2 regions of the Duganella dendranthematis genome follow, and region 1 is predicted to be linked to the other one. Evidence: predicted binding sites of a transcription regulator. Region 1 holds the regulator's gene; the other holds the start of a gene.
What was found. Region 1 encodes FNR, which switches genes on or off when oxygen is low (the NO sensors DNR and NnrR bind a similar motif). Its sites were predicted from a motif close to TTGATNNNNATCAA; they were not measured.
Positions count from the first base shown of each region.

Region 1 (4,419 bases):
CCGGAGCTGGCCAGCGCCGGCGGCTGGTTGCGGGCCGACAGCGCGATGATATCGAGCAGCATGGTCAGCTTGTCGTCGAGCTCCTGCGCGGTGCGGTTGACCAACGCCGTCTGCTGGGTGAACAACACCCGCGTGTAATCCGCTTTCATGCGCTGGGTCTGCACCAGCGTGACGAGGCCGATCATCAGGACCGAAGTGATGCTGGTAACGAGCGCGACTTTGGCCTTGATGCCGAGAGGCTTCATATCAACCTTGATGAATGCAGGAGCTGATTGGATTCTCCTATCAAAGACTGGCGTTGGCAAGAAAGAAAAACAGGCGTGCCGTGGCACGCCTGTAGGCTTTCAAACTGCAAGCAGATTAACGCTGGGCGGCGGCGATAATCACTTCAGCGACCTTGGCCGGTTGCGACACCATCGGCACATGGCTGGTTGGCAGCGTGGTCACGGTGGCGTTGATTTTCTTGGCGAAGGCCTGTTCCAGTTCCGGCGCAATCATGCGGTCCTTGCTGGCGACGATGTAGTAGTTGGCCTTGTTCTTCCAGGCCGCCACGGTGGTGGTGTCGCCGAAAGCTTTGGCGGCGATCGGGCCCTGGGTGGCGGCGATCAGTTTTTTCTCGGCCGGCGTCACGTCCGGCGCAAAGTTCAGCGCCACCGATTCGGTTGGCAGCCACAGGTAGCCGCCGGTGTCGGCTTTCAGCGTGGCGATGCCAGGTGGCACGGCGTAGTCTTTGCCCAGGTTGGCAGTGGCTTCCCCCTCCGAAGGCGCGAACGCGGCCACATAGACTAGTGCCTTGATCTTGTCGCTGGTGCCGGCCTGGGTGATCACCGTGCCGCCCCACGAGTGACCGACCAGCACCACTTTACCGGTTTGCGCATCGACCACGCGCTGGGTGGCGGCGACGTCGTCGGCCAGCGAGCTCAGCGGGTTTTGCACGGCGACCACTTTGTAGCCTTTGGCTTCCAGGATCGGGATCACTTTGCTCCAGCTGGAACCGTCGGCGAAGGCGCCGTGCACCAGCACGATGGTGGTGTCGTTGGCGGGGGCGGCAGCGTGGGCGAAAGCGGTAGCGGCCAGCAGGGCGGAAGCGATGAAGGTACGTTTCATGATATTTCCTTTCAGTTATATGCGCTAACTGTTAGCGCGCTAAGTATTGTGGTTTTAAAAACGCGCTGGGGTGAATAGCGCGTTTCCTTGAGGTGAAATATAGCGCACTAAAAAATCGCACGCAAGTTAAATTTGGATTTATTTGTTGATGGATGCTTCAATCGCCGAGATTGCGGTTTAATTTGCCCAGGGTGGTCATCAGTGTCGCCACCTCCTCATGGCTGACCTGGCATTCGGCGGCAAACTCCTGGCTCACCTTGAGCGCAGCGGCGCGCAGCGCCTGGCCGGCGGCGGTCAGTTTCAGCACGCGGTTGCGTTCGTCGCGGGGATCGCGGTCGCGCGTCAGGTAGCCTTCCGCCTCCAGCCGCTTGACCACCGGCGTTACCGAGCCGGAGTCCTGCTGCAGCCGTTCCGCCACGTCCTTGAGGCCGAGGCCGTCCTGCTCCCACAGCACCACCATCACCAGGTACTGTGGATAGGTCATGTTCAGCGCGGTGAGCAGCGGCTTGTAAGTCTGCGTCATCTTCAATGACGTGTTGTAGATTAAAAAGCACAGGTGCTGATCGAGAGTGGGAGGCTTGGGCAGAGTCATGCCGCTAGCGTAGCAAATTATCTTCCCGCGCGCGAATACCTGATTGGATGACTGCGGAATAGCGGCTTAAATCAAGTGCGATGGGCTACACTAGCTGCATGATAAAAGAACTTCCTTCGCTGGTGATCCCCGGCGCGACAATAGAGGTGCTGAAGGCAAGCTGCGCGTCGTGCAGCATGCATCAGCTGTGCTTGCCCATGGGGCTGGACAACAACGACATGGAGCGCCTCGACCAGATCATCGGCCGCCGCAAAAAGGTGGCGCGCGGCAGTACGTTGTTCCGCATCGGCGATCCATTCCAGAACCTGTACGCGATCCGCCTCGGCCATTTCAAGACCTACCAGGTCAACCGCGAGGGGGCGGAACAGATTACCGGTTTCCAGATGGCCGGCGAGCTGCTGGGCATGGACGCCATCAGCGCCGACGAGCATCATTGCACCGCCGTCGCGCTGGAAGACAGCGAAGTGTGCGAGATTCCATTCGCCACGCTGCAATCGCTGCTGGGGGAAATGCCGACGCTGCTGCGCCATTTCCATCGCATGATGAGCCAGGAAATCACACGTGAACAAAGTGTGATGCTTTTGTTGGGGAATATGCAGGCGACCCAGCGGTTTGCGGCCTTCCTGGTCAATCTGTCGTCGCGCTACGAGGCGCGCGGCTATTCGCCGAATACTTTCCAGCTGCGCATGTCGCGCGAGGAAATCGGCAATTACCTGGGCCTGACGATCGAAAGCATCTCGCGCCTGCTGTCCAAGTTCAAGAAGGAAGGTCTGCTGCGCGTCAGCAACCGCGAGATCGAATTGCTCGACCCGCCGCTGCTGAAAGCCATCACCGCCGGCACCGAAACCTGCGGCTGAGACGGCACCGCCTCACCCCGCACACCGCTGCGGCCAGGGTCTGACCCCGTACGGGGTCAGACCCTTTCGTTTTGGGCTTAGTCCGGCAGCAGCGTGATGCCGTGGTTGGCCGGCCACACCCAGGCGCCGGCCAGGCGCCATTCGCGTTTTCCACCTTCCACCAGCACCACCCAGCGGCTGCGTTCCAGCATCGGCAACGACACGCTGAAGTGGCCTTCTGTATCCGGCACCAGCATCAGCTTCAGATCCTTCTCCGGCTGGGTGGCGTGCGACAGGTGCAGCATCAGCGGCCCGGTGTCGTTGCGGTTGATGCGGCCGCTCAGCGCGCCGGTGGCGGCGTCATACCCCAGCGTCATCGACAAACCCAGTTGTGCGGCCACGCGGTCGCGCCGCAAGTCCTGGTTAATGGCCTTGCCCTGCGTGTAGTAATCGCCGACCACCACCGCGTCCGGCGTCTTGATCGCCAGCCAGGCGGTGTAGCTGGTGGCCACCATCACCGAGGCCGGGCCCAGCATCAGCAGCCACGGCCAGCGCTGCTTCCACCACGGCGTGACAGGCATATTCAGAATGGCGTTGGACATGGTATCTCTCCTTAGCGCGGCACGATAAAGACCGCGGATTCTTGCACATGCAGCGACGGGTCGTCGACTGCGGTCAGGCTGATGTTGATCTTGTTTGAGCCGGTATGGCCGGCGCCATGCGCCACGCGCAGCCGCAGCGGATAGCCACGCGTTTCGGTGGCTGCGACCCGCACGGTGTCGGCGTCGGCCACGCTCAGCGTGTCCAGGCCGCCAGCGCTGATCTTGTACACGTGCGCTTGCTCGGAAGTGTTCATGATTTGCAGGCGGTAGACGTTTTCGATCATGCCGTCCTCCACCTCGCGGCCCATCGAGCCACGGTCGCGGATCACGTCCAGCTTGAGCGGCTTGCGCAGGTACAGCGCGCTACAGGTGGCCAAGACGATCAGGCCCAGTACGGCGCTGTAGATTTTTACCCGCGTGCGTGTGGTGCGGCGACGGATCTCGGTCGGCGTCAGGTGTTCGTCCATCGCCCGCTCGGTGCTGTAGCGGACCAGACCGCGCGCCTGGCCGGTCTTGTCCATCACGGTGTTGCAGGCGTCGATGCAGGAGGCGCAGCCGATGCACTCGTATTGCAGGCCATTGCGGATGTCGATGCCGGTCGGGCAGACCTGCACGCAGAGTGAGCAATCGATGCACGAGCCGTGGTTGCCGTTGCCGTTTTTCGATAGTGGAGCGCGTGGTTCGCCGCGTGCGCTATCGTAAGTGATGATCAGCGTGTCGCGGTCGAACATCGAGCTCTGGAAGCGCGCATACGGGCACATGTATTTGCACACCTGTTCGCGCATCCAGCCGGCGTTGCCGTAGGTGGCGAAGGCGTAGAACAGCACCCAGAACCATTCCCATGGGCCGAAACTCAGCGTCACCACTTCGCCCATCAGCGATTTGATCGGCGTGAAGTAGCCGACGAAGGTAAAGCCGGTCCACAGCGCCACCGCCAGCCAGGCGGCGTGCTTGGCGCTCTTCTTGCCAAACTTGTGCAGCGAGGCCGGTTGGCGGTCCAGCGCGATACGCGCGCTGCGCTTGCCTTCAATCTTGCGTTCTATCCACAGGAAGATTTCGGTGTACACCGTTTGCGGGCAGGCGAAACCGCACCACACCCGCCCTGCTATCGCTGTCGCCAGGAACAGCAGGTAGGCGCTGATGATCAGCAGCAGCGCCAGGTAAATGAAATCCTGCGGCCACAGGACCAGGCCAAAGATGTAGAACTTGCGCGTACCCAGGTCAAACAGCAGCGCCTGGCGGCCGTTCCATTGCAGCCACGGCGTGCAGTAGAACGCCAGCT
Region 1 is NZ_CP051684.1:2,368,867-2,373,285, reverse strand. It holds gene HH213_RS10910 (response regulator) at 1-245, opposite strand, end outside; gene HH213_RS10905 (alpha/beta fold hydrolase) at 361-1,107, opposite strand; gene HH213_RS10900 (MarR family winged helix-turn-helix transcriptional regulator) at 1,265-1,630, opposite strand; gene fnr (fumarate/nitrate reduction transcriptional regulator Fnr) at 1,798-2,556, shown strand; gene HH213_RS10890 (FixH family protein) at 2,634-3,137, opposite strand; gene ccoG (cytochrome c oxidase accessory protein CcoG) at 3,149-4,419, opposite strand, start outside.

Region 2 (4,419 bases), 1.3 Mb from region 1:
CTTCATTGCGTTTGAAATCGGTAATGATGCTCATAACAGATTGGTTCCGTTTGCGAGTGGTTTGACGCCGAGGTGATGGGCCAGGGTCTGGCCGATATCGGAGAAGGTTTCGGAAATGCCCAGCGACTGCGCTTTCACATTCGGGCCGAAGAAAATCATCGGGATGTGTTCACGGGTGTGGTCGGAGCCTGGCCAGGTTGGATCGCAGCCATGGTCGGCGGTGATCACCACCAGATCGTCCGGTTGCAGCTTGGCGATGAACTCCGGCAGACGCGCGTCCATCTCGTGCAGCGCATTCGAGTAGCCGTTGACATCGCGGCGATGGCCGAAGGCCTGGTCGAAGTCGACGAAATTCACGAACGTCAGCGACTTGTCGCCGGCTTCGTCGGCCACTTTCAGCAGCGCGTCGAACAGCGCCATATTGTCCTTGCCCTTGACCAGGCGCGAAACGCCTTGCGTGGCGAAGATGTCGCTGATTTTGCCCAGCGCGATCACTTCGCCGCCGTCGTTCTTGACGTGGTCCAGCAGCGTCGGCGCCGGCGGTGCCACCGCGTAGTCGTGACGGTTGGTGGTGCGGGTGTAATTGCCGTTGGCGCCGGTGAATGGACGGGCGATCACGCGGCCGATGTTGTACGGCTCAACCAGTTTAAAGGCGATCTCGCACACTTCGTACAAACGCTCCAGGCCAAACGATTCTTCGTGCGCGGCGATTTGCAGCACCGAGTCGGCGGAGGTGTAAATAATCGGCTTGCCGGTGGCGACATGCTCGTCACCGTGCTTGTTGATGATCTCCGTGCCCGAGGCGTGGCAGTCACCGAGGAAGCCCGGTACGCCGGTCAGCTCCTGCAGCTTGGCGGTCAGCTCGGCCGGGAACGACGGCACGGTTTTCGGGAAGTAGCCCCAGTCGAATTCCACCGGCACGCCGGCGATTTCCCAGTGGCCGGACTGGGTGTCCTTGCCGGTCGAACGCTCGCGCGCGGCGCCATAGGCGGCGGTGAAGCCTTCGCGTTGCGTAAAGCCGGTGGCCCACTCGCCGCTGGCCAGATGGGCGGCGGCGGTCAGGCCCAGTTTTTCCATGGTCGGCAGCGACATCGGCTTGCCGCTTTTGGCGACGCTGGCCGCGATGTGGCCGAAGGTATTGGCGCCGACGTCGTTGTACTTCGCCGCGTCGGGCGTGGCGCCCAGACCAAACGAATCGAGCAGCAGGATAAATGCGCGTTTCATAATGAACTCCTAAAAGCAAAAAGGGGCGGACCGCGCCGCCCCTGTCGGATTCTTAAGCTTGCGGCGTTTTCGCCACATTGCCCAGGAAGCCCAGGATCACTTCAATCAGCGACGTCGCTGCGATCGCTGCATATTTCAAGGTCTGGTCATGCGACAGCGGGAACGGCGACAGGCCTTCGGCCAGGTTGGTGATGGCCGACACGCCCACCACTTTCAGGCCGCAATGACGGGCCGACACCACTTCCGGCACCACCGACATGCCGACCACGTCCGCACCCAGCGTCTTGAACGCGCGGATTTCCGCAGGCGTTTCAAAGTTAGGACCGGCGTAGGCGATGTACACGCCTTCATGCAGCGTGACGTTTTTCTCTTTGGCCGAGGTGTGCAGCAGCGCGCGCAGCTCCGCATCGTAGGCGTTGGCCATGCTGAAGAAACGTGGACCGAAGCGCTCATCGTTCGGGCCCATCATCGGGGTGCCCGGCAGGTAGTTGATATGGTCGGTCAGCGCGACCAGCGCGCCGGCGTCCACTTCGGTACGCAGCGAACCTGCGGCGTTGGTCACGAACAGCATTTCGCAGCCCAGCAGCTTCATGGTGCGCACGGCGCTGGTCATCACGCCCAGGCCGTAGCCTTCGTAGACGTGGCCGCGGCCCTTCATGCACACCACCGACACGCCCGACAAGGTGCCGATCACCAGTTCGCCGGCGTGGCCGTGCACGGTGGAGATCGGGAAGCCCGGCAGTTCGTCGTAGCCGATGGTGACCGCGTCGGTCATCTGTTCCGCCAGCACACCGAGGCCGGAACCGAGAATCATCGCAACGCGCGGCTTGAAGCCTTCTGGAAGACGGGCGCGAATGATGTCGGCTGCCTGGAATGGGGAGTTATTAGACATGGAAATCCTCGAATTTTTTGATGTGGCTGGGGAAGCTGGCACTATGCATCATCGTGCATATGTATGGCAAATACCATTTTTCTTAGCTATTTATATAAAAGTGATATAAATCGCGGGTATTATAAACCAAGCGAAACTTAGCCGTGGACGCGCGATTGACTCGATTCAAACTAATGTTTACCATTCAAGACAATTGTTTAACAGGGCCACTACCGTGACCGACATCTCGAAGAAGGAACAGCTCTACCAGCTGATCCGCGCCAACCCCTTCATCTCCCAGCAGGACCTGGCGGTGGAACTGCGCCTGTCGCGTTCCGCCGTGGCCGGCCATATCGCCGGCCTGATCCGCGAACGCCGCCTGCTCGGCCGCGCCTACGTACTGCCGGACAAGCGTCCGGTGATGTGCATCGGCGCCGCCAACCTGGACCGCAAGCTGCGCACCATTGAAACAATGCAGCTGGGCACCTCCAATCCCGCCACCGCCGAGGAAGTCTACGGCGGCGTGGCGCGCAACATTGCCGAAAACCTGGCCCGTCTGAACCTGCCGGTGGCGCTGCTGACCGCCGTCGGCGACGACAGCGCCGGCCGCAACCTGCAAGACCACGCGGATGCGGCTGGTATCGATACCCGTGGCAGCCTCAAACTGCAGGACGTCGCCACCGGCACCTACACTGCCATCCTCGACGACAAGGGCGAACTGGTGCTGGCCCTGGCCGACATGGCACTGTACGACCGCATCACGCCGGCCTTCCTGGCCAGCCGCCTGCCCCAACGCTCAGCCGCCGCCATGACCGTGGCCGATCTCAACCTGCCTGCCGACAGCATCACAGCGCTCCTGGAAAGTGCGCGCACCGACAACGTGCCCCTGGTGATAGTTGCCGTCTCGCAGCCGAAGATGGCCCGGCTGCCGGCGGACCTGGGCGGCCTGCGGCTGCTGATCCTGAATCGCGGCGAGCTGGATACCCGCGTCGGCCGCGCCTTGCCGACCGAGGCGGACGTGCGCGCCGCGTGCAATGAAGTGTGCGCGCAAGGCGCCAGGGACGTCATCGTCACCTGCGGCAGCCAGGGTGTGTATCACACGCGTGGCAATGAGCTGGTGTGGCTGGCCGCGCACCAGGTGGAGGTGGTGGACGTCACCGGCGCCGGCGATGCGTTTTCGGCCGCCGTCTGCTGGTCGCTGTACCAAGGCAGCGACGATCTGACGCTGGCCTGCCGCCGCGGCCTGAAAGTCGCCGCCATGACGCTGGAAAGCCCGGAGACCGTGTCGCCGGTGCTGGCCGCCGACATCCTCGACGAAATACATGATTTTGATCTCAGCGCTCCGCTGTTCCCAAGTAAAGGATAAAGCCATGCACCAATACCTGCTGTTCTCGCCGGAAGTGGCTGCCGCCCGCGCCGCCGGCAAACCGATCGTCGCGCTGGAATCGACCATCATCTCGCACGGCATGCCGTATCCGCAAAACGTGCAGATGGCGCGTGAAGTGGAACAGATCATCCGCGACGGCGGCGCCGTGCCGGCCACCATCGCCATCATCGGCGGCAAAATCTGTGTCGGCCTGTCGGACGAGCAGCTGGAGTTGCTGGGCACCGCCGGCGACGCCATCAAAGTGAGCCGCCGCGACCTGCCCTACGTATTGTCGCAATCCAAACTGGGTGCCACCACCGTGGCCGCCACCATGATCTGCGCCGAACTGGCCGGCATCCAGGTATTCGTCACCGGCGGCATCGGCGGCGTGCACCGTGGCGCGGAGACCAGCTTTGACATTTCCGCCGACCTGCAGGAACTGGCGCAGACGTCGGTGGCGGTGGTATGCGCCGGCGTCAAATCCATCCTCGACATCGGCTTAACGCTGGAGTACCTGGAAACCCACGGCGTGCCGGTGGTGAGCGTCGGTCAGCGCGGCTTCCCGGCATTCTTCACCCGCGAGAGCGGCTTCAATGCCGACTTCCAGCTCGATACGCCGGACGAGCAGGCGGCCTTCATCGCCACCAAGTGGGCGCTGGGCCTGAAGGGCGGCGTCGTCGTCAGCAATCCGGTGCCGGCCGCCGAGGCGATGCCGAAAGAAGAAATCGACCGCATCACCGAACAGGCCTTGCAAGAGGCGGATCAGCAAGGCGTCACCGGCAAGAACGTTACGCCGTTCCTGCTGGCGCGCATCAAGGCGCTGACCGAAGGCCGCAGCCTGGTGACCAACATCGCGCTGGTGAAGAACAACGCCCGTTGCGGCGCCGCGCTGGCGGTGGCCATGCAGTCCCCACACTAGCCGACATCAGGCGCCGCCATGTCCATCGATCTGAAACAA
Region 2 is NZ_CP051684.1:3,657,715-3,662,133, reverse strand. It holds gene deoC (deoxyribose-phosphate aldolase) at 1-34, opposite strand, end outside; gene HH213_RS16725 (phosphopentomutase) at 31-1,224, opposite strand; gene xapA (xanthosine phosphorylase) at 1,277-2,116, opposite strand; gene HH213_RS16715 (carbohydrate kinase) at 2,331-3,461, shown strand; gene HH213_RS16710 (pseudouridine-5'-phosphate glycosidase) at 3,466-4,380, shown strand; gene HH213_RS16705 (LysR family transcriptional regulator) at 4,399-4,419, shown strand, end outside.
Region 2: HH213_RS16715 (carbohydrate kinase) is a predicted target of FNR. The motif match lies at 2,272-2,285, and genes of this name have one in related genera.